Regions from separate parts of the Pseudolabrys sp. FHR47 genome, predicted to be linked through region 4. Evidence: predicted binding sites of a transcription regulator. Region 4 holds the regulator's gene; each other region holds the start of a gene.
What was found. Region 4 encodes LexA, which represses DNA repair genes until DNA is damaged. Its sites were predicted from a motif close to TGTTCNNNNTGTGTTCNG; they were not measured.
Positions count from the first base shown of each region.

Region 1 (5,844 bases), 2.1 Mb from region 4:
GGCATCGCACGCGCATGCCGGCAAGTTCTGGACGGTATTCGACGGCAAGCTCGTGCCGAGCTTGGAACGTCAAGACCGCGCGGCGGCCATGGCGGCTTATGGCGAACTCACGGAGATTTACCGGGCGCATCGCGAAGTAATCGACGAGATCGTCAACGCAGCCAATGCGCTTGCCGTGAATGTGGAAGCCGAGGCATCCGATCAGGGCCAGATTGCCATCTGGTCCGTCGCCGCCGTCGATGCCGCGTTGTTTCTGCTCTTGATCGTCGGCATCGTCGCGATCGTTCGCCGCCTCATCAACCCGCTTCAGATTCTTGGACAAGGCCTCGAAAGCCTGGCGAGCGGCAATCTGACCTCGCGTATCACGCAGCAGATGCCGCCCGAATACCGGCATCTGCGGGACTATCTCAACACTGCCAACGATCGACTCAATCAGGTGATCGGCGCTGTAAAAAAATCGGCGCGTGACGTGACCAGCGCGTCGGTCGAAATCTCTGCCAGCACGACGGATCTGTCGCAGCGTACAGAAGAACAGGCGGCGACGATCGAGGAAACCGCCGCGTCGATGGAACAGATCTCGTCAATCGTGAAATCGAATGCCGACAACGCCCTGCGAGCCGCCACGCAGGCCAAGGCCACCCAGAGCGTGGCCAATCGGGGCGGCGAGGTTGTCGCCAATGCCGTGAGTGCCATGGCGCAGATCGAGGAATCCTCGCGCAAAATTTCCGATATCATTAGCGTGATCGATGAAATCGCGCGGCAGACCAACCTGCTCGCACTCAATGCCGCGGTCGAAGCGGCTCGCGCTGGGGAAGCCGGCCGTGGTTTTGCCGTCGTTGCGTCCGAGGTGCGCAGTCTGGCGCAGCGGTCGTCTCAGGCAGCCAAGGACATCAAGGATCTCATCACCAGGTCAGGCGCCGAGGTCAAGGACGGCGTCGATCTGGTCAACCGCGCCGGCGCTTCGCTCGGCGAGATCGTAACCTCGATCCGGGAAGTGGCGTCCATCATCGACGATATTGCTACCGCGAGTGCCGAACAGGCCTCAGGCATCGAGCAGATCAACAAGGCGCTGACGCAAATGGACACGGTCACGCAGCAGAACTCGGCGCTGGTGGAAGAGAACGCATCGACCGCACGGTCGCTCGAGGATCAGGCCCGCGCCATGGACGAGCAGATCGAGTTCTTCAGCATCAACCAAGCCGGCTTGCCGGATGCCTTAGATCAACGCCCGGCAGCCGGCACACCGACGGCACTGGCGCGAGCGGCCTGAGGCGCCTGGCCGTGAGCTAGGCCGCGCGCCGCAGATCGTCGGCCAGGGCGCGATACGACAGCGCCTCGGCCAGATGCACCCGGCCGACGCTCGTCGCGCCGTCGAGGTCGGCGAGCGTGCGCGCCACGCGCAGAACGCGATGATAGCCGCGCGCCGATAACTGCATGCGATCGGCGGCATCGCGCAGTAGCTTGGTGCCGCCGGCATCGGTGCGGGTGACTTCTTCGAGCAGCGGACCGTTCGCCTGTGCATTGCAGCGGACATGCGGTGCCCCATGCGCCGCGTAACGTTCCGCCTGGATGTCGCGGGCGCGGGCGACCCGCGCGGCGACCTCGCGGCTGCCTTCGGACGGCGGCGGCAGAATGAGATCGGCGGCGGTGACCGCCGGCACTTCGATGTGCAGGTCGATACGGTCGATCAGCGGGCCGGACAAGCGGCCCTGGTAATCGGCGGCACAGCGCACATTGGGCGCGCGGTTGCAGGCAAAACCCGGATCGTTGGCGCGGCCGCAGCGGCACGGATTCATGGCGCCGACGAGCATGAAGCGCGCCGGATAAGTGACACGGTGATTGGCGCGGGCGATGGCGACTTCGCCGGTCTCGAGCGGCTGACGCAGCGAGTCGAGCACCTGGCCGGAAAACTCCGGCATCTCGTCGAGAAACAGCACGCCGTTATGCGCCAGCGACACTTCGCCGGGTCGCGCCCGCAGGCCGCCGCCGACCAGCGCCGGCATCGAGGCCGAATGATGCGGCGCGCGGAATGGCCGGCGGTTGGTGAGCGCGCCCCCCTCGATCTCGCCCGCCACCGAGGCGATCATCGAGACTTCCAGCAACTCGGTCGGCGACAAAGGCGGGAGGATCGACGGCAATCGCGCCGCCAGCATCGACTTGCCGGCGCCCGGCGGGCCGACCATCAACAGGTTATGGCCGCCGGCGGCGGCTACTTCGAGCGCGCGCTTGGCGCTTTCCTGGCCCTTGATGTCGGCAAGATCGGGCGGCAAGCCCTCGACTTCGCGGATCTTCGGGGTTGGCCGCGTCAGCACCTGCGTGCCGCGGAAGTGATTGGCGAGCTGGATCAGCGATTGCGCGGCGATGATCTCGATTTCGGGGCTGGCCCACGCAGCCTCGGCGCCGCAGGCCTGCGGGCAGATCAGGCCGTAGCCGCGCGCATTGGCGCCGATGGCCGCCGGCAGCACGCCGGCCACCGCGGCAATGGAGCCGTCGAGACCGAGTTCGCCGAGCACGGTGAACCCGGCCAGCGCGTCCGGCGGGATGGCGCCGATCGCCGCCATCAGACCAAGTGCGATCGGCAGGTCGAAATGGCTGCCCTCCTTGGGCATGTCCGCGGGCGCCAGGTTCACGGTGATGCGTCGCGCCGGCAATGCGAGCCCCGAAGCAATCAGGGCAGCGCGAACCCGTTCCTTGGCCTCGGACACGGCCTTGTCGGGCAGGCCGACGATATTGAAGGCCGGCAGCCCCGGCGCGACCTGCACCTGGACGTCCACGGCGCGGGCTTCGATGCCCTCGAATGCTACGGTTGCGACCCGTTGGACCATGTTGCCCTCGCCACTACTTTTAAGTGTAGCCGAAGTTGTGGAGAGCGACAAGAACATTTGCAGAACAAAACGACTCGATTAAGATACCTCCATTCGCGGCTCAACCCGGAGTGAGTGTCATGATCGATCGCACCAGAATGCAAAACGACCTTCTCGAAGCCCGGCGCGCGCGCCTCGAGGCCGAGGCCGCCAATCAGGACGTCGAGGAATTGATCTGGGAGCTTCAGCACGTTCAGCTCGGTCGCCAGCGAGTCGTCTTTTCGATCGCGGGTTTTGAGCAGGAGGCGGCTTAACGCACGCTCTGCGGTAATTCCGTGGGGTGAGCGACGTCGTGCTTTGCCTTGAGCGCCATGGATCGGCGCAAATGCATCGAGGTGAATGCAACATTAAAATAAAACAGATGCTCGTTATCTTAACTTAGGCAAGCATCCGTGTTTTCGTAGCATTAATACCGGTCGTGGTTATTTGCTCGCAGTACTATGTAAGCGAGTAGGCCCGTGACCAATTCCGACAACGTTTCGCTTCACGCGCTCCAGACCGAAATTCTGGAAGCCATGGTGACGGGCGAGCGCTTCGAAGTCATCGCCGAACGTCTGTGTCTGCGCGCCGAGGCGCTCGCGCCTGGCGCCATCTGCACCATTGTCGGTTTCACGAACGAAGGCCGGATCAAGGCCCTGGCGTCGCCGAGCCTGCCGGCCAGTTACGGCGAATCGATTACCGGAATTGAAATCGGTCCCGAAGTCGGCTCCTGCGGCACGGTGGCCTATCGCGGCGAGCCGGTCGAAGTCGACGATATCGCCACCAGCCCGCTGTGGGAATCTTACAGAGACCTCGTCCTGCCGCTCGGATTGCAGGCTTGCTGGTCGTACCCGATCAAGACTCGCGACGGTCGTGTTGCCGCGGCCTTTGGGTTCTACTTTCGCGAAAAGCGCGGCCCGACGGTGTTCGAACGTTCGATCGTCAGTACCTGCGTTCACCTGTGTTCTATCGCCATCGAGCATGCGCTGACGCAGAAGCGCAATCACGCTCTCGCCTATTACGACCAGCTCACCGGACTGCCGAACCGGCGCAGCTTCGACGACATGATGTTCGACCGTATCGTGTCGATGGACCCGGCGTTCGGTCTTCTGGTCGTCGATATCGACAATCTGAAGATCGCGAACGACACCATGGGCCATGTCGTCGGCGACAGTCTCATTCAGGAGGTCGCCGCAAGGCTGTCGGAAGCCGCCCCGAACGGCGCGAGCCGTATTGGCGGTGATGAGTTTGCCGTTCTGATCGACGGTTGCCGCAGTCATGCCGAACTGGCAGCCGCGGCGGACCGGATCGTCGAAGCGATGAAGACGCCGTTCGATTGCGCCGGCTATACGATCACGCCGCAGATCACCATGGGCGGCGTCGTCTACGAACTCGACGGTGTCGATCCCGATCTGCTGCGGCAGAATGCCGACTTCGCGATCTACCACGCCAAGTCCGTCAACCGCGGCGGTTACGCGCTGTTCAAAAGAGAGATGCGAACGTCGATCGCGACGCGCATGTCGACGATCCGCGCCGTTGGCGATGCGCTCAACGAATCCCGCGTTCTGCCGTTCTATCAGCCGCTGGTCACGTTGAGCGACGGCACCATCCTTGGCTTCGAGGCTTTGGCCCGCATTCGAATGGACAATGGCGCCATTGTTTCCGCCGGACAGTTCCAGGCGGCGCTGTCGGATCCGAGTATCGCCTTTCGCCTGACCGATCAGATGCTCGGCCACATCGCGCGCGACATGCGTGGCTGGCTGAGCGCGGGCTTCGATGTCCAGCATGTCGGCATCAATCTCTCGACGGCGGATTTCCATCGCGGCGATATCGAGCAGCGCCTGATGGCGGCATTCGAGCCCACCGGCGTGCCGCTCGATCGCATCGTGGTCGAGGTGACGGAAGGCGTCTTCATGGACGGCACCGATGACAAGGTCGTTCATGTCATCGAAAGCCTGCGTCGCAAGGGTATCACCGTCGCCCTCGACGATTTCGGCACCGGCTTTGCGTCGCTGACGCACTTGATCCGCTTTCCGGTGGACACGATCAAGATCGACAAGTCTTTCGTCGATCGCATGCTCACCGATCATCCGAGCCAGCTCGTCGTCGAACTGCTCGTCGACCTGTCGCGCAAGCTGCACATGCATACGGTCGCGGAAGGCATCGAGACGCAGGCGCAGGCCGGCTGGCTCAAGGCGCTCGGCTGCGACACGGGGCAGGGCTATTATTTCGGCCGGCCGGTGAATGTAGAGGCGGCAACGAAACTGATGCGGGAATGGCAGCCGGGCTTTCCGCAGGCGGCTAGCCTCGCGGCCAAGAAAAAGCGGGCCTGACGCTCAGGCGCCCGCTTTTCGCTTTCTCTCGATGACGTCCCAGGTCAATGCCGCGGCGTCCGGTCCACCGAGATTCTTCACGGCGCGGATACCGGTCGGCGAGGTGACGTTGATCTCCGTCAGCCAGTCGCCGATGACGTCGATGCCGACAAAGATCAATCCGCGCGATTTGAGCGTCGGCTTGAGCGTCTCGATGATCTCGCGCTCGCGCGGCGTCAGGTCGGTCGCTTTGGGCGAGCCGCCGCGCACCATGTTGGAGCGCAGATCGTCCTCGGCCGGCACGCGGTTGACGGCGCCGGCGAATTCGCCATCGACCAGAAGGATGCGCTTGTCGCCCTGTTTCACGGCGGGCAGGAATTTCTGGATCACCCAGGGTTCGCGAAACGTGGCCGCGAACATGTCGTAGAGCGAACCGAAATTGAGGTCATCGCGGGTGATGCGGAACACGCCGCCGCCGCCATGGCCGTAGAGCGGCTTCATGACGATATCCTGATGCTCGGCACGGAAGGCTTTGATCTCTTCCTTGTCGCGGGTGATCAAGGTCGGCGGCATCAACTGCGGGAAGCTGGTGACGAGCACCTTCTCCGGCGCGTTGCGTACTTCGGCCGGGTCGTTCACCACCAATGTCCTGGGGTGGATGCGCTCCAGCATATGCGTGGTGGTGATGT
Region 1 covers NZ_CP039740.1:241,649-247,492, forward strand. The annotation lists gene E8Q40_RS01180 (methyl-accepting chemotaxis protein) at 1-1,270, shown strand, start outside; gene E8Q40_RS01185 (YifB family Mg chelatase-like AAA ATPase) at 1,287-2,825, opposite strand; gene E8Q40_RS21865 (hypothetical protein) at 2,945-3,118, shown strand; gene E8Q40_RS01190 (bifunctional diguanylate cyclase/phosphodiesterase) at 3,323-5,176, shown strand; gene gshB (glutathione synthase) at 5,180-5,844, opposite strand, start outside.
Region 1: the regulator LexA is predicted to act here: its motif matches at 2,875-2,892, upstream of E8Q40_RS01185 (YifB family Mg chelatase-like AAA ATPase).

Region 2 (5,844 bases), 1.5 Mb from region 4:
GCGCCGCTGCGCAGCTTCGTCGCCGAGCCGATGAGCTATGGCCGGCTGTATCTGGCCGGCGACGCCGCGCATATCGTGCCGCCGACCGGCGCGCGCGGCCTCAACAGCGCTGCCTCGGATATCTATTATCTCTACCACGCTATGCTCGACCACTATCAGAAAGGCGACGACGCTGGCCTGAAAGGCTATTCGGCGAAGGCGCTGGCACGGGTGTGGAAGGCGCAGCGGTTCTCGTGGTGGATGACGACGATGCTACACCGCTTCCCGGACAACATCCCCTACGACAAGAAACTGCAGGACACCGAGCTGGAATATCTCTTGTCGTCCGACGCCGCCAAAAGCGCGATGGCGGAGAACTATGTCGGCCTGCCGTTCTAATTGTCGGTCGGCAGCGGCCCCTTCGGCTTGTCGAGCGCGGCGAAATGGCCGCGCGTCTGCAGCCACCACAGCAAGGCCAGCGATGGAATGGCCGCCACAGCGGTGATGATGAAGAACGTCACCCAGCCGGAATATTCGGCGATGAAGCCGCCGCCCGAGGCGAGCGTGGTGCGGCCGACGGCGGCGAGCGCGGTGAGCAGCGCATATTGCGTCGCCGTGTGGGCGCGGTCGCCGCACAAAGCCGACAGGTAGGCGACGAAGATCACGGTGCCGATGGCGCCGGTGAAGTTCTCGACGATGATGGTCACCGTCAGCGCCGGTACGCTGACGCCGACCAGCGCCAGCCATGAGAAGGTGAGGTTGGACGCCATCTGCACGATGCCGCCGATCCACAGGCTCGTGGCAAGCGGCAGCGCGCGCACAATGGCGCCGCCGGCAAAGCCGCCGATCAGCGCGGCGGCGAGCCCGACGCCTTTCACCACCGCCGCATAGGTCGCCTTGTCGAAGCCGATATCGATGACGAAAGCGGCGGTGAGCGCGCCGGCGAAAGCGTCGCAGAATTTGTACAGCACGACGAACAGCAGCACGATAATGGCGGCGTCGCGCGCCAGGAACTCGCCGAAGGCGCCGGTCGCGGTCTCATACAGGCGTTGCAGCGGATTATGCGAGCGGTCGACGGCCGTCGCGGGCGCGTCGGGCTCGGTGGCGAACAAGGTCGCGCCGATGCCGATCGCCATGCCGAAGGCGGCGCCGATATAGCCCCACATCCATACATTGGCGCGCGGCACGCCCTTGTATTCCAGCCAGGCGACGAGGAACAGCACGCCCGCGCCGGAGGCGAGCATGCCGATGCGATAGGCGGCGACATAGCCGGCCATCCCGGCGCCCTGTTCGCTGGTGTCGAGACTTTCGACGCGGAAGGCATCGACCACGATGTCCTGCGTTGCCGAGGCGGTGGCGACCAGCACCGCGCCGACGATGATCAGTGGCAGCGATTTCAGGGGATCGCAGAAGCCGAGGATGACAATGGTGACGAACAGCAGAAGCTGCGTGAACATCAGCCAGCCGCGGCGGCGGCCGAGCAGGCGCGACAGCACCGGAATATCGAGCGCGTCGATCAGCGGCGCCCACAGGAACTTGAAGGTGTAGGGCAGGCCGACCAGCGAGAACAGGCCGATGGTGGCGAGGTCAATATGGCTTTCGGTCAGCCATACCGCCAGCGTTGAACCCGACAGCGCCAGCGGCAGGCCGGACGAGAAGCCGAGCAGCAGCACGATGAGTACGCGCGGCTTGAGATAGACGGCGAGCGCCTCGGCGAAGGAGCGGCGGGTCGCGGCGTCGGCTTCGGGCGTGGCGGTCATGGCGCTCTTTCTTCACCTCTCCCCATCCAAAGTCGGATTTATCCGACTTTGGCATTTTGAATGCCTAACCCGGATATATCCGGGTTGGGTTGGAGAGGTCGACGCGCGAAGCGCGTCGGGAGAGGGGGTTATAGCACCGGGAGACTTGCAAACCCCTCTCCCCAACCCTCTCCCCACAGGAGAGAGGGGGGCGCGCCAAGTGCTGGGCGCGGCAGAGCCTACTCCCCCGCGATCTTGCGCACCGGCGCGGCGATCACGTCGGCGCTGGCGGGCGTGTCGGCGTCGAAATCGAGGCCCTCGATCTTGCCGGCGCGCTTCTCGATCTTGCCGGTCGAGATCAGGATGCTGTCAATGTCGGCATTGGCCTGGTTGAAGTGCGATTGCAGCTTGCGCACGCGCTCGGACAGCAAGGTGACGTCCTTCATCATCATGCCGACCTCGGTGCGGATCTGGTCGGCGGCCTCGCGCATCTCGGCATCCTTGCGCACCTGCTTGATGACCTGAATCGCCATGACCATCAAAGTCGGCGACACGATCATGACGCGGGCGCGCTGCGCCTTCTGCACCAGATCGTCGAACTGTTCGTGCAGATCGGCATAGACCGATTCCGACGGGATGAACATCAGCGCGATGTCCTGTGTCTCGCCGGGCAGGAGATATTTGCCGGCAATATCGGAGACATGTTTGGTGATGTCGGTGCGCACGCGGGCGGCGGCGAACTTGCGTTCCTCGTCGCTCTCGGCGGCGCGCAGCGCAGTCAGCGCCTCGAGCGGAAACTTGGCGTCGATTACCAAAGGCCCGGAGTCGGGCATGAACACCACGCAGTCCGGCTTGGTGCGGTTCGACAGGCTGTACTGGAATTCGTAGGCGCCCTTCGGCAGCACATCCATGATGATGGCCTCGAGCTGGCCCTGTCCGAAGGCGCCGCGCGACTGCTTGTTGCTCAGCACGTTCTGCAACGAGGTCACGGTCGACGAGAGTTCAGTGATGTTCTTCTGCGCCGAATCGATCACCGCCAGCCGCGAATGCAGCGCCTGCAAATGATCGGAGGTGTGCTTGGCGGTGGTCTTCATCGACTCGCCGAGGTTCTGGCTCACCGCGTCGAGCCGGGTGTTGACCGTCTGGGCCAGTTGGCCGTGCGCGTTCTGCAGCCACGCGCCCATGGCGTCGAGCCGTGCGTTGAGTTCGCGCAGCCGCTGGTCCTGCTCCGCGTCGACCTCCGGCTTCTTCGGCCGCAGCAGAATGACCAGGATGGCGATGAGGCAGATGACGGCGAGCGCCGCGATGGCCAGCCCGACGGGCAGGGCAGCCGACGATTGCAGGAATTCGCGAAGCTGATCGGTCAGGGGAGGGTTCATGGCGTGGGTTTTAACCCGATTCGGCGCGGGAGGGAACGAAGAGCGAACGGGCTTTCAGACGAGCCGAAATCAGCGCCTTTTGGGCGATTCCGTTGACCTTCCAGCTCGCACCCCTTACATCGCCGACCATGGCGATCCGCGACATCCTCATCATCCCCGAAAAGAAGCTCCGGCTGGTTTCCGAGCCGATCAAGGCGTTCGACAAGCCGCTGCGCACTTTGGTCGACGACATGTTCGAGACCATGTACGAGGCGCCGGGCATTGGGCTCGCCGCCATCCAGATCGGCGAGCCGGTCCGCGTCGTCACCATTGACGTCGCCAAGAAGGACGACCCGAAGGCGCCGCAGGTCTTTATCAATCCGGAGATCGTTTGGTCCTCGGAGGAGCACTCGGTCTACGAGGAAGGCTGCCTGTCGATTCCGGAATATTACGAGGAGGTCGAGCGGCCGGCGAAGGTGCGGGTCAAGTTCTTCGACGCCGACGGCAAGCCGCAAGAACTGGAAGCCGACGGTCTGCTAGCGACCTGCCTGCAGCACGAGATCGACCACCTCAACGGTGTGCTGTTCATCGATCACATTTCCAAACTGAAGCGCGATCGCGTGATCAAGAAGTTTACCAAGGCCGCCAAGCACGGCGTCTCGCCCGCGCTCGCCAAGGATAAAGAGCCGTCGCATCATATCGGCTGAGGCCGAAGGATAGGCTCATGTCGCTCCGCCTCATCTTCATGGGCACGCCCGACTTCGCGGTGCCGACCTTGCTGGCGCTGCATGCGGCCGGGCATGAGATCGCCGCGGTCTATACGCGCGCGGCCAAGCCCGGCGGGCGGCGCGGCCTCGATCTGGTGCCGACGCCGGTTGAGCGTGAAGCGACCAAACTCGGGCTCAAGGTGCTGACGCCGAAATCCCTGCGCAACGACGAGGCGCAGGCCGAATTCGTCGCTCTCAACGCCGATGCCGCCATCGTCGTCGCTTACGGCCTTATCCTGCCGAAACCTGTGCTGGAAGCGCCGCGGCTCGGCTGCTTCAATGTCCATGCCTCGCTGCTGCCGCGCTGGCGCGGCGCTGCGCCCATTCACCGCGCCATTATGGCCGGCGATGCCGAGACCGGCGTCACCATCATGCAGATGGACGAGGGCCTCGACACCGGCGCCATGATGATGCGCGAGGCAATGCCGATCGCCGCCGACGCCACGACCGGTGAATTGCACGATGCGCTAGCCGCGATGGGCGCGCGGCTGATGCCGGTAGCGCTGGCCGCGGCCGATCGCGGTTCGCTCAAGCCGACGCCGCAGCCGGCCGAGGGCGTCACCTACGCCGAGAAGATTGCCAAAAGCGAAGCGCGCATCGACTGGTCGCGACCGGCGCGCGACGTGCACAATCACATCCGCGGTCTGTCGCCGTTTCCCGGCGCCTGGTTCGAGTTCGACGGCGCGCGCGTGAAAGTGCTGCGCTCGACACTTGGGTCGGGGTCCGGTGCGCCCGGCACCGCATTGGACGACAATCTCACCATCGCCTGCGGCGACGGCGCGGTGCGACTCGTCCAGGTGCAGCGTGAAGGCAAGAAGGCCATGAGCGCCGAGGAATTCCTGCGCGGCAATGCGCTGCGAAAGGGAACGGCCCTGTCGTGAGCCAGGCTATTCGCACAGAAACGCCGGCCGACATCGAGGCGATCCGCGCGGTCAATACGGCGGCTTTCGGCGGCGCGCAGGAAGCGGCGCTGATTGATGCTTTGCGCGACGATGGCGACTTGTTGCTGTCGCTGGTGGCCGAGATTGGCGGCGGCATCATCGGTCATGTCGCGTTCTCGCGCACGCATGTTGAACATGAGGGCGGCGCCGATCCGGCTGTTGCCCTCGCGCCGGTTGCCGTGCGGCCTGAGCATCGGCGCAAGGGCGTCGGCCGCGCACTGGTGCAAAGCGGACTAGAGCAGCTTACCGAGCGCGGCGAGACTTTGGTCTTCGTTCTGGGCGAGCCTGAGTATTACGGCCGCTTCGGCTTCAGCACGGGACCTGCCGCGCATTTCGCCTCGCCCTATGCCGGGCCTTATTTCCAATCGTTGATGCTGTCGGAGCGCGCGCCGTCGTCCGGTGCCGTCCGTTACGCACGCGCTTTTGCGGCCTTATCTTGAATTTCCTCTACTAGCGTATCATCGAATATGACGTCGCAGGGTTTGCTGACTTAGGCGCCATGAAGGCCTCGTCGGGCTCGTTCAAGTCCGGCGTGCCGGCAAGCATCCGATGCTGGCAGATGAGTTTCTGCGTGAACACCGGTGCGAGCCGGCACCCGGATCGACTGAGCCTGTTATTAGCGATTGCCGCCGCCGCCGCCGCCGCCACCGCCGCCGGCAAGGGCGCCATGGTCGATGTCGTTGCTGCCCGGCTGCCGCACGCCGTATTTGGAAGAACTTTCACCGCACAAGTGCCAGTAACCGGCGCCGGTCAGGGTGGTGTTGACCCAGCAATAGGCGCCTTGCTTGACCGGTCCGCCCAGCGAGTTGGTCCGCGGGCCGGTCGAGGCGTTGGCGGCTGTGGCGGCGGTCATGGCGATCATGGCGGCCAAAATGGCGATTTTCTTCATAACGTCTCTCCTGTTGATCGATTTGCCGTGGGCCGGGCGGCGGTGCCCGTCCCCTCTCACCATGAGTGTGCCGGGGCGTCCTCCCGGTTCACGCCCGGCTCAAATTATTTGGGGGTGAACCCGCCGCCTTCCGCTGCGGCCGCGAGGGCGTGACTTGCGGTGAAATCGCGG
Region 2 covers NZ_CP039740.1:809,171-815,014, forward strand. The annotation lists gene pobA (4-hydroxybenzoate 3-monooxygenase) at 1-378, shown strand, start outside; gene E8Q40_RS03995 (MFS transporter) at 375-1,739, opposite strand; gene E8Q40_RS04000 (DNA recombination protein RmuC) at 1,958-3,097, opposite strand; gene def (peptide deformylase) at 3,226-3,783, shown strand; gene fmt (methionyl-tRNA formyltransferase) at 3,801-4,724, shown strand; gene E8Q40_RS04015 (GNAT family N-acetyltransferase) at 4,721-5,224, shown strand; gene E8Q40_RS04020 (hypothetical protein) at 5,401-5,673, opposite strand.
Region 2: the regulator LexA is predicted to act here: its motif matches at 3,129-3,146, upstream of E8Q40_RS04000 (DNA recombination protein RmuC).

Region 3 (5,844 bases), 180 kb from region 4:
CTTCTCGACGATGAGATCGCTCTGCGCCAGCGCCGGCAGCGGCGACAAGAGAACCAGCGCACAAACGAACTTCGCGACAGCAAGCTGCAGCGCGCGCAACATCGGACGCCTCCCTTTATGTTCTATGACGCAAAGACTAGCGCATCTTTGCGACATTCGCAGGATGGCAGATGCAAAAGAAGCAGGTGCAAAAGAAAAAGAGCGCGGGACGGTCCCGCGCTCTTTGCCAAATCCGCAATGCCAAATCGGCAATTTTCCGCCGTTATCGATCAGAACGGAATCTCGTCGTCCATATCGTTACCGCGGCCGCCACCGCCGGCCATGGCCGGCTGCCGGCGCTGACCGCCGCCGCTGAAGCCTCCGCTGGCACCGCTGGAGCCGAAGTCGTCATTGCTGCCGACGTCGCCGCCGCCCGAGCTGCCGCCCCCACCGCCGCGGCCGTCGAGCATGGTCAGCACCGAGTTGAAGCCCTGCAGCACGACCTCGGTCGAGTAGCGATCCTGACCGTCCTTGTCCTGCCACTTGCGGGTCTGCAGCGCGCCTTCGAGGTAAACCTTGGCGCCCTTCTTGAGATACTGCTCGATGACCTTGCACAAGCCTTCGTTGAACACGACGACGCGGTGCCACTCGGTCTTTTCCTTGCGCTCGCCGGTGTTCTTGTCGCGCCACGTCTCCGATGTCGCGATGCGCAGGTTGGCGACCGGACGGCCGTCCTGCGTGCGGCGAATTTCCGGGTCGGCGCCCAGATTGCCGACCAAAATCACTTTGTTGACGCTACCCGCCATGATGCTCTCCGCCTGGCTGACCGATCTGCCGACAAAAGCCGAACCGAACGTTCTTGAACTTAATCTTGCGCCACAGCCGATCCTAAACGGCTTGAGCGCAACGCAACCGGTCGCCGCTTTCCATATAAAGGGGCCGCTCGCCGCGCGGCGTCCCCTGCTCATTTACCCTTGCCAACTCACCCTACGGCGCGACACGGGAGGCGTCTCTCCTTGCCGCCCTTAATCCACAGCGGATCATGGCATCGGGAGAAGCCCTATCCGGCCCACCGCAGGGCTCGCCCACGTTTGTTCCGTTTTTGTTCTATTCATTCGCGCCACTTTTGTCAAATGGGAGCCATCGAGAATCGCCGTCGTTTCTACATTTTTGCGATGAATGCAACTTATAGATGCGAATCATCCACAAATACGTTATGTTGAATTATTCCCGTCAGCGTTGCGTCGAGTCCTTCGTCTTGGGTTTTTCATCGAAAAACAGGAGGATCGCGATGACGCATGTCATCCGCATCGTTTCGTTATGGATTATCGCGCTGGCGATGACGGCACCGTCATTCGCAGCCGATCTGCGTAGACCCATCTACAAGGCGCCGCCCCTGCCCGCTTACGTGCCGTACAACTGGAGCGGCATCTATGTCGGCGCCAATGGCGGCTACGGCTGGGGCAAGGCTCACGTCACCAACTCGCTCGCCGATTTCACCACCAATTCGCAATACGGTTGGCTCGCCGGCGTGACGGTCGGCTACAACATCCAAACCGGTGTCTGGGTCTGGGGCCTCGAAGGCGACATCGACTACGCCTTCATCAAGGGCAACGGCTCGAATGTCGCGACCTGCGGCGCCGCGAGCTGCGAAGTAAAGAACACGTGGGTCGGTACGGCCCGCGGTCGCGTCGGCTACGCGATGGACCGCTGGCTGCCTTACATCACCGGCGGCGCGGCCTTCTCCGGGGCCAAGATATCGACCAGCACCGGCAGCAACACCAGGACCACCACCGGCTGGACCGCCGGCGGCGGCATCGAATACGGCATCAGCCGGGACTGGTCGGTGAAAGCGGAATATCTCTATGCCGATCTCGGCAAAGCGACCTGCGACGCCGGCGTCTGCGGTGTCGAAACCACCTTCAGGCCGCGGATCAATATGGTGCGTGCTGGCGTGAACGTTCGCTTCTGATCTCGAACCTCCGTTCCAACTGAGGCCGGCCTTTGGCCGGCCTCTTTTTGATTCATGGGTCGGTCGCTCCAATAGCCAGATTGCCGTCGTTAATAACTCATCAACGCGACTCAACGCAGGGTCGCGGCAGCATTTTTCGTTGCTGCGCGTATTGCGTTTCGCCACCACAACAAACCTATGAGGATCGCGATGAAGCGCTTTCACGCGTTATTGCTTGGCTGTGTCTGTTTGCCGGCGCTCGCCGTTTCGGCGTCGGCGGCCGACATCCCGCTCAAGGCCCCCGCTCCGGCCTATTACGCACCGTATTTTTCGTGGACCGGATTCTACGCCGGCATCAATGGCGGCTACGGCTGGTCCGACTCCTTCGCCGACAACGCCAAGGGCGGCGTCTATGGCGGCCAGGTTGGCTACAACTGGCAGATCGGCAGCTTCGTGCTCGGCGTGGAAGGCGACTTCCAGGGCACGACCATCAAGGCAACCGAAACGGCCGGTGCCGTCACGGCGGAAGGCAAGATCGACGCCTACGCCACCGTGCGGGGCCGCATCGGCTATGCCTTCAACCGTGCACTGATCTACGGCACCGGCGGCTGGGCCTACACCAAGACCAAGCTGAAGCTGAGCGTCGGCACTGCGTCGATCGAGGATTCGGCCTGGGGTTCGGGCTACGCGGTCGGCGGCGGTCTCGAATGGGCGGTGTGGGATCGCTGGAGCGTGAAGGGCGAATATCTCTACATCGACTCCGGCGACACGACCCTGACACTGGCCGGCGCCACCGCGACCGGCGACTTCAAGTACAACGTCGTCCGCGCCGGTTTGAACTATCGGTTCTGATCGACGCCACTCGACAGTATCAAATGCAAAGGGCCGGCCTCGCGCCGGCCCTTTTTTGTTGTTCCGGCCCCCTGGAACAGCGGTTATCCCCAATGCGCACCGCTCCGTATGAAAGTAACTGCTGCCCCTAGCGAAGCGGCTCCGTTCTCACTACGTTCCTCCTGTCGTGTGCTCCAGCGGACCCAGTCGGTCGCCGGAACGCCGGCCTTTTTGCCGCGCCAACAGGTTCCGTTCGCCCTCATGACCGACAAGACCGCCAATTCCCTGTCGACCAAGCGCCTCCTCGACAGCCGCCAGATCACCATCCGCGGCGCCCGCGAGCACAATCTCAAGAATGTCGATGTGGTCATCCCCCGTGACCAGCTCGTCGTGTTCACCGGCCTGTCGGGCTCGGGCAAATCCTCGCTCGCCTTCGACACCATCTATGCCGAGGGCCAGCGCCGCTACGTCGAGTCACTCTCGGCTTACGCCCGCCAGTTCCTGGAGATGATGCAGAAGCCGGACGTCGACCAGATCGACGGCCTGTCGCCCGCCATCTCCATCGAGCAGAAGACGACCTCGAAGAATCCGCGTTCGACCGTCGGCACCGTCACCGAGATCTACGACTACATGCGCCTCCTCTGGGCGCGCGTCGGCATTCCCTATTCGCCGGCAACAGGATTACCAATTGAATCGCAGACCGTGTCGCAGATGGTCGATCGCGTGCTGGCGCTGCCGGAAGGCACGCGCATCTATGTGCTGGCCCCCGTCGTGCGCGGCCGCAAGGGCGAGTACAAGAAGGAACTCGCCGAGTACATGCGCAAGGGCTATCAGCGCGTGAAGATCGACGGCGAATTCCACGAGATTGCCGAGGTCAAGCCGCTCGACAAGAAGTTCACCCACGACATCGACGTCGTCGTCGATCGCCTCGTCGTAAAGCCCGACATCGCCGCGCGCCTCGCCGACTCGCTGGAGCAATGCCTCAAGCTCGCCGAGGGGCTTGCCGTGGTCGAACTCGCCGACACCAAGGCGACCGGCGCCGCCGCCAATCGCGGCCGCAACGCCACGCACGAACGGCTGATCTTCTCCGAGAAGTTCGCCTGCCCGGTCTCCGGCTTCACCATTCCCGAGATCGAGCCGCGCCTCTTTTCATTCAACAATCCGTTCGGCGCCTGCCCGGCCTGCGGCGGCCTCGGCGTCGAGCAGCATATCGATGCCGAACTGATCATCCCCGACCGCGACGCCAAGGTCGGCAAGGGCGCCATCGCGCCCTGGGCGAAATCATCCTCGCCTTATTACACCCAGACGCTCGAAGCGCTTGGCAAGCACTACAAGTTCACCCTCGACACCAAATGGAAGGACCTGCCGAAGAAGACGCAGGAGGCCATCCTCTACGGCTCCGGCGAGGACGACATTAAGTTCGTCTATGACGACGGCATGCGCGGCTACACCACCAAGAAGCCGTTCGAAGGCGTCATCACCAATCTCGAGCGCCGCTTCAAGGAAACCGACTCGGAATGGGCGCGCGAGGAGCTGGGCAAGTATTTTTCCGACACGCCCTGCGAAGCCTGCCACGGCGCGCGCCTCAAGCCCGAGGCCTTGTGCGTCAAGATCGCCGGCAAGACCATCAGCGAGATCGCCGAGCTGTCGATCCGCGCCGCCGGTGACTGGGTGACCGAACTGCCGAAGCATCTCAACGCCAAGCAGAACGAGATCGCGCCGCGCATCCTCAAGGAGATCCGCGATCGCTTGCGCTTCCTCAACGATGTCGGCCTCGATTATCTCACCCTCTCCCGCGCCTCCGGCACGTTGTCCGGCGGCGAGAGCCAGCGCATTCGTCTCGCCTCGCAGATCGGCTCGGGCCTCACCGGCGTGCTCTATGTGCTCGACGAACCGTCGATCGGCCTGCACCAGCGCGACAATGCGCGGCTGCTCGAGACCCTCAAGCGCCTGCGCGATCTCGGCAACACCGTGATCGTGGTCGAGCATGACGAGGACGCCATCCGCCTCGCCGACCATGTGCTGGACATCGGCCCCGGCGCCGGCATCCATGGCGGCAACATCATTGCCGAGGGCAAGGTCGAGGACCTGATCGCCGCGCCGCAGTCATGGACCGGCAAGTACCTGTCCGGCGAAATGAACGTGCCGGTGCCGCAGCGCCGCGCGCCCGAGAAGCGCCGCCAGCTCAAAATCGTCAACGCCCGCGGCAACAACCTCAAGAACGTCACGGCCGAGATTCCGCTCGGGCTGTTCACCGCCATCACCGGCGTGTCCGGCGGCGGCAAGTCGACGCTGCTGATCGACACGCTCTATGCCTCGGTGGCGCGCAAGCTCAACGGCGCGAGCCTCGCCCCCGCGCCGCACGACCGTATCGAGGGCCTGGAGCACATCGACAAGATCATCGACATCGACCAGTCGCCGATCGGCCGCACGCCGCGCAGCAACCCCGCGACCTATACCGGCGCCTTCACGCCGATCCGCGAATGGTTCGCCGGCCTGCCCGAGGCCAAGGCGCGCGGCTACGAGCCCGGGCGCTTCTCCTTCAACGTCAAGGGCGGCCGCTGCGAGGCCTGCCAGGGCGACGGCGTCATCAAGATCGAGATGCACTTCCTGCCCGACGTCTACGTCACCTGCGACGTCTGCAAGGGCAAGCGCTACAACCGCGAGACGCTGGAGGTGCTGTTCAAGGGCAAGTCGATCGCCGACGTGCTCGACATGACGGTCGAGGAAGCGCTGGAGTTCTTCAAGGCGGTGCCGCGCGTGCGCGACGTGCTGGCGCTCTTGCACCGCGTCGGCCTGGATTACATCCATGTCGGCCAGCAGGCCACGACCTTGTCCGGCGGCGAGGCGCAGCGCATCAAGCTCGCCAAGGAATTGTCGAAGCGCTCGACCGGCCGCACGCTCTATATCCTCGACGAGCCGACCACGGGCCTGCACTTCCACGACGTCGCCAAGCTGCTCGAAGTGCTGCACGAGCTGGTCGAGGGCGGCAACACCGTGGTGGTCATCGAGCACAATCTCGAGGTCATCAAGACCGCGGACTGGGTGATCGATCTCGGCCCCGAAGGCGGCGACGGCGGCGG
Region 3 covers NZ_CP039740.1:2,533,972-2,539,815, forward strand. The annotation lists gene E8Q40_RS12470 (homoserine O-acetyltransferase) at 1-102, opposite strand, end outside; gene E8Q40_RS12475 (single-stranded DNA-binding protein) at 270-785, opposite strand; gene E8Q40_RS12480 (outer membrane protein) at 1,271-1,951, shown strand; gene E8Q40_RS12485 (outer membrane protein) at 2,141-2,782, shown strand; gene uvrA (excinuclease ABC subunit UvrA) at 3,023-5,844, shown strand, end outside.
Region 3: the regulator LexA is predicted to act here: its motif matches at 2,925-2,942, upstream of uvrA (excinuclease ABC subunit UvrA).

Region 4 (5,844 bases):
GCGCCGCAGATGGTGCATGGCAAGGTCTCCGAGATCAGCCACGACGCCACGGGCGTCTTCCGCGGCATCAACGGCCCGTTCAAGGCGACGCGCTATCACTCGCTCATTGTCGAGCGCGGCTCGATGCCGGCCGAATTGCGCGTCAATGCGCAGACCGCCGACGGCCTCGTCATGGGCATGGCGCATACGTCGCTGCCGCTGCATGGCGTGCAGTTTCATCCCGAAAGCATCGCGTCCGAGCACGGCCATCTGATGCTCCGCAATTTCCTGGAGCTGGCTGCCGCCTGGAACAAGAAACAGGGCCGCACGACGGCCTCGCCCGGCGCCACGCGCGAGCCGGCGCATCTGGCGAGTTGAGGAGACGACCGTGGCCGACGAATTCAAATCGCTGATTGCCAAGGTCGCAACCGGCGCCAGCCTCTCCCGCGACGAAGCGGCCAGTGCCTTCGACCGCATGATGTCGGGGGAAGCGACGCCCTCGCAGATGGGCGGTCTTTTGATGGCGCTGCGCGTGCGCGGTGAAACGGTTGATGAGATCACCGGCGCGGTGACGACGATGCGCGCCAAGATGCTCGGCGTGAAAGCGCCCGCCGATGCGGTCGATATCGTCGGCACGGGCGGTGATGCTTCCGGCTCCTACAACATTTCGACCTGCGCCGCTTTCGTGCTGGCCGGCGCCGGTGTGCCGGTCGCCAAGCACGGCAACCGCGCGCTGTCATCGAAATCCGGCTCGGCCGATGTGCTGATGGCGCTCGGCGTCAAGATCGACCTGACGCCCGAGCAGGTTGGCAAATGCGTCGCCAAAGCCGGCATCGGCTTCATGTTTGCGCCGTCGCATCACCCGGCGATGAAGAATGTCGGCCCGACCCGCGTCGAGCTCGGTACCCGCACCATTTTCAACCTGCTCGGACCGCTGTCGAACCCGGCCTCGGTGAAGCGGCAGATGATCGGCACCTTCTCCAAGCACTGGGTCGAGCCGATGGCGCAGGTGCTGAACAATCTCGGCTCCGAGAGCATCTGGGTGGTGCATGGCTCCGACGGCCTCGATGAGATCACCACCGCGGGCCCGACCACGGTTGCGGAACTCAAGGGCGGCAAGATCCGCACCTTCGAGATCACGCCGGAGGACGCCGGCCTGTCGCGCTCCAAGCCGGACGCGCTCAAGGGCGGCGATGCCGACACCAATGCCAAGGCGTTGCTCGATGTACTCAAGGGCAAGCCGGGGCCGTTCCGCGACGTCGCCATTCTCAATGCCGCGGCGGGACTCATCGTCGCCGGCAAGGCCAAGGACCTCAAGGAAGGCGCGGCGATGGCGGCGCAGTCGATCGATTCCGGCGAAGCCGAGGGTCGGCTTGACCGCCTGATTGCGGTATCCTGCGCCACGGAGGAGTAATTCCACTTGGCCGATATCCTGAAGAAGATCGAAGCCTACAAGCGCGAGGAAATCGCGGCGGCCAAGCGCGTGCGCTCACTGGCCGACCTCGAGGCGCAGGCCAAAGCCCTGCCCGCGCCGCGCGGCTTCCAGCGCGCCATCGAGATGCGGATCGCCGCCGGCGACTACGCGCTGATCGCCGAGATCAAGAAGGCGAGCCCGTCCAAGGGGCTGATCCGGCCGGATTTCGACCCGCCCGCACTCGCCAAGGCCTATGAGGCCGGCGGCGCGACCTGCCTTTCGGTTTTGACGGACGCGCCGAGCTTCCAGGGCAAGCCTGAGTTCCTCACCGCCGCCCGCGAGGCGACCACGCTGCCGGCGCTGCGCAAGGACTTCATGTTCGAGCCCTACCAGTGCGCCGAGGCGCGGGCCTGGGGCGCGGACTGCATTCTGATCATCATGGCATGCCTCGATGACGGCGCCGCCGCAGAACTGGAAAGCGCAGCTTTTTCATATGGCATGGACATTCTTGTTGAAGTTCATGCAGAAGATGAGCTGGAGCGCGCCCTCAAGCTGAAATCACGCCTGATCGGCATCAACAACCGCGACCTGCGCACCTTCGAAACCTCCCTCACGGTCAGCGAGCGCCTCGCGCCTCTCGTGCCCAAGGACCGCGTCATCGTCGGCGAGAGCGGGATCTTCACGCCCGCCGACCTCGCCCGGCTGGAAACCGTCGGCATCTCGACCTTCCTGATCGGCGAAAGCCTGATGCGGCAGGCCGACGTCGCCGCCGCCACCCGCGCCTTGCTCGCCCGCCCCAGCCACGCCGCCGCGGAGTAGAACGATGGCGAAAGCGAAGGCCGCCAGGAAACCTGCCAAGGTCACCGCGAAGCCAAAGCTCAGCCATATCGATCGGACCGGCCAGGCCAACATGGTCGACGTCTCGGCCAAGGCGCCGACTGAGCGCGTTGCTGTGGCCGAGGGCCGCGTCATCATGCGCAAGGAGACGCTCGACACCGTCATCGCCGGCAATGCGATGAAGGGCGATGTCCTCGGCGCCGCCCGTCTCGCCGGCATTATGGCGGCCAAACATACCCATGGCCTGATCCCGCTCTGTCACCCGCTGCCGATCACCAAAGTGACGGTCGATATCTTCCCCGAGCACAGCTTCCCAGGTTTCCTGGTGCAGGCGACCGTCAAGGTCACCGGCAAGACCGGCGTCGAGATGGAGGCGCTGACGGCGGTGTCGATCGCTTGCCTGACCATCTACGACATGGCCAAAGCCATCGAAAAATCGATGCGCATCGAGGGCATCCGCCTCTTGGAAAAGACCGGCGGCAAGTCAGGCCCCTACAAGGCGGAAGCGTAACAATGCCCCTCATGCCGGTCTCCGAGGCCTTGGCGCGGGTGTTGGCCGATACCCAGCCGCTGGGCATCGAAGAGGTCGCCCTGAGCGACGCCCAGGGCCGCGTGCTGGCAGAGGATGTCACCGCGCTGCGCACCCAGCCTCCGGCCGACGTGTCGGCGATGGACGGCTACGCGGTGCGCGCCGAGGACATCGCCACACCGCCGGCGACGCTGACGGTGATCGGTGAAGTCGCCGCCGGCCATCCTTTCGCCGGCCTCGTCGAGACGGGCCAAGCTGCGCGCATCTTCACTGGCGGCGTACTCCCCGATGGCGCCGACACCGTCGTCATCCAGGAGCTTACCCGCCGCGACGGCGACAAGGTCACGGTCGAGAAGACCGCCATCAAAGGCCGCAATGTCCGCTACGCCGGCATCGATTTCAAACAAAGCGAGGTCCTGCTTGAGAAAGGCCGGGCGCTGACCGATCGCGACCTGATGCTCGCGGCCGCCATGAACCACCCGCGGCTGCGCGTTCATCGCCGGCCCGTCGTCGCGGTGCTCGGCACTGGCGATGAACTGGTCATGCCCGGCAGTGAGCTCGGCCCCGGCCAGATCGTCTATTCCAACGGCTTCGCACTCACAGCGCTGGCACGCGCCGCCGGCGCCGAGGTGATCGATCTCGGCGTCGCCCGCGATACGCTCGATGACATCGGCGGCCGCATTCGAAAGGCGCGCGAAGCCAAGGTCGATGTGCTGCTCACCAGTGGCGGCGCTTCGGTCGGCGACCATGACTTGGTGCAGAAGGCGCTGAAGGCCGAAGGCCTCGATCTGTCATTCTGGCGGGTCGCGCTGCGCCCCGGCCGGCCGATGATGCACGGCCGGCTCGGCGCCATGCATGTGCTCGGTGTGCCGGGCAATCCGGTGTCGTCCTACGTCTGCGCCTTCCTGTTTCTGCTGCCGCTGCTGCGCAAGCTTTCCGGCCGCAGCGACATCGAGACGCCGCCGGAATCCGCCATCCTTGGCCGCGATCTTCCAGCCAATGACGACCGCGCCGACTATCTGCGCGCCACGCTGGAGTCCGGCCCCGATGGTCCGATCGCGACGCCGGTCCAGAATCAGGATAGTTCCCTGATGGCACCACTCTCGCAGGCCGGTTGCCTGTTGATTCGGGAGCCGCAAGCCCCTGCGGCTAAGGCCGGCAGCCGCTGCCGCATCCTTAAGTTCGGGTTTTAGCGGCCTCTCGACTTGTTCACGCCAAATTAAGTGGTTGCGGAACACATATCGAACAGATAGTGTCCGTTCATGCTTTGTTTCGGATGATTCCGCGCCAATCAGGCTTTGCGGGATCGGCCGCGACCGGGAGACCCACGATGCTGACGCGCAAACAATTCGAACTCCTGCGGTTCATCCACGAGCGGCTGACCGAAACCGGCGTGCCGCCCTCCTTCGACGAAATGAAGGATGCGCTGGATTTGCGCTCCAAGTCCGGCATCCACCGCCTGATCACCGCGCTGGAAGAGCGCGGCTTCATCCGGCGCCTCGCCAACCGCGCCCGCGCCATCGAGGTGATCAAGCTGCCGGACTCGGTCCAGCACGGTCTCGGCGGCGGCAACGGCCGCGTGCGTGGGTTCAACCCGAGCGTCATCGAGGGCAATCTCGGCAAGGCGCGCCCCGTGGTCACGGAAGACGACGCGGCGCGGCCGATCTCGGTACCGGTCATGGGCCGCATCGCCGCCGGTACGCCGATCGAGGCGATCCAGCAGCGCAGCCATGTCATCAACATGCCGCCGGAGTTGCTCTCGACCGGCGAACATTTCGCGCTGGAAGTGCGCGGCGACTCGATGATCGACGCCGGCATTCTCGACGGCGACATTGCCCTCATCCGCCGCTCCGAGGCCGCCGATACTGGTGACATCGTGGTGGCGCTGATTGACGACGAGGAAGCCACCCTGAAGCGTTTCCGCCGCCGCGGCGCCTCGATCGCCTTGGAGCCCGCCAACGCCTCCTATGAGGTGCGTATCCTGCCGCCCAATCGTGTGCGCATCCAGGGCAAGTTGGTGGCGATGTTCAGAAGGTATTAGCTCGGTCATTCCGGGGCGCGCTGAAAGCGCGAGCCCGGAATCCATACACACTGACCGGGATTATGGATTCCGGGTTCGCGGCCAAAAGGCCGCGCCCCGGAATGACAGCCTCAATCCCCCGCTTCCAGATCTTCCGTTCGCGGCGTGGCATCCGGCGCATTGCGTCGGATGTTTTGCGTTGAGGCATCGGCCGCCGGGACCTTGCGCGCTCTCGCCCATGGCCGGTCCTGCGTTACTGGCCGCGCCACTTCCATATCGAAACTGTCGCCTTTGACGTAGAGCGCCGCAGCGCCATGGCGCTGCCAGGCCGGCCGGTCGATGAGCATGGCCTCGCAAGCGCGGGGCGCCGTCCGCGAAGACAGGACCACAGTGGCGCGCGCACAGTCTTCGGCAAAAGCCTCGACAGACGACGCGAAGGCCACGGTGCGCCCATCGCGCAATGTCGCCGTGCAGCCAATGGCGTCGCAGCGAACGCCATCATCCGGTTTCGTACCATCGGTGCCGCGCATGTCGCCATCGGCCGAGAGCCATTCCTTGACCGCGAAGCTGTCGCGGCCACGCTGCAGGAAAACCAGATGTCCGGACGCGCCACGCACGGCCGCGGTCTGGCCGTCGCCGGCAATCAAGACATCCGGCTGCGGCGTCGCCAGCGCCCAGACCGCGGAGACGACGACACAGGCCGCACCGCTCCAGCGCAGTGGCGAGCGCAGCAGACAGAGCAGCAGCAAGCCCAGCGTCACCAGAAGCAGCGGCCCGACGCCGAAGGCCGGCATCGGCCCCACCGCGCCGGGCAATTGCGTCACCCAGAGCGCGACCGCGATCATCCAGTCGAGGCCGAGGCCCATGAGCTTCCAGAACACGGCATCGAAGCCGAACGGCATGGTCAGCGCGCCGGCAATGCCCATGGGCATCACCACCACCGACACGACCGGCATGGCCAGAAGGTTGGCGATGACGCCGTAAGGCGCGATGCGGTGAAAGTGGAAGGCAGCGAACGGCGTGGTCGCTAAACCGGCCACCAGCGAGGCAAGGATCAGTGCGGCG
Region 4 covers NZ_CP039740.1:2,357,529-2,363,372, reverse strand. The annotation lists gene E8Q40_RS11670 (aminodeoxychorismate/anthranilate synthase component II) at 1-357, shown strand, start outside; gene trpD (anthranilate phosphoribosyltransferase) at 368-1,393, shown strand; gene trpC (indole-3-glycerol phosphate synthase TrpC) at 1,400-2,212, shown strand; gene moaC (cyclic pyranopterin monophosphate synthase MoaC) at 2,217-2,741, shown strand; gene glp (gephyrin-like molybdotransferase Glp) at 2,744-3,952, shown strand; gene lexA (transcriptional repressor LexA) at 4,090-4,800, shown strand; gene E8Q40_RS11640 (ComEC/Rec2 family competence protein) at 4,911-5,844, opposite strand, start outside.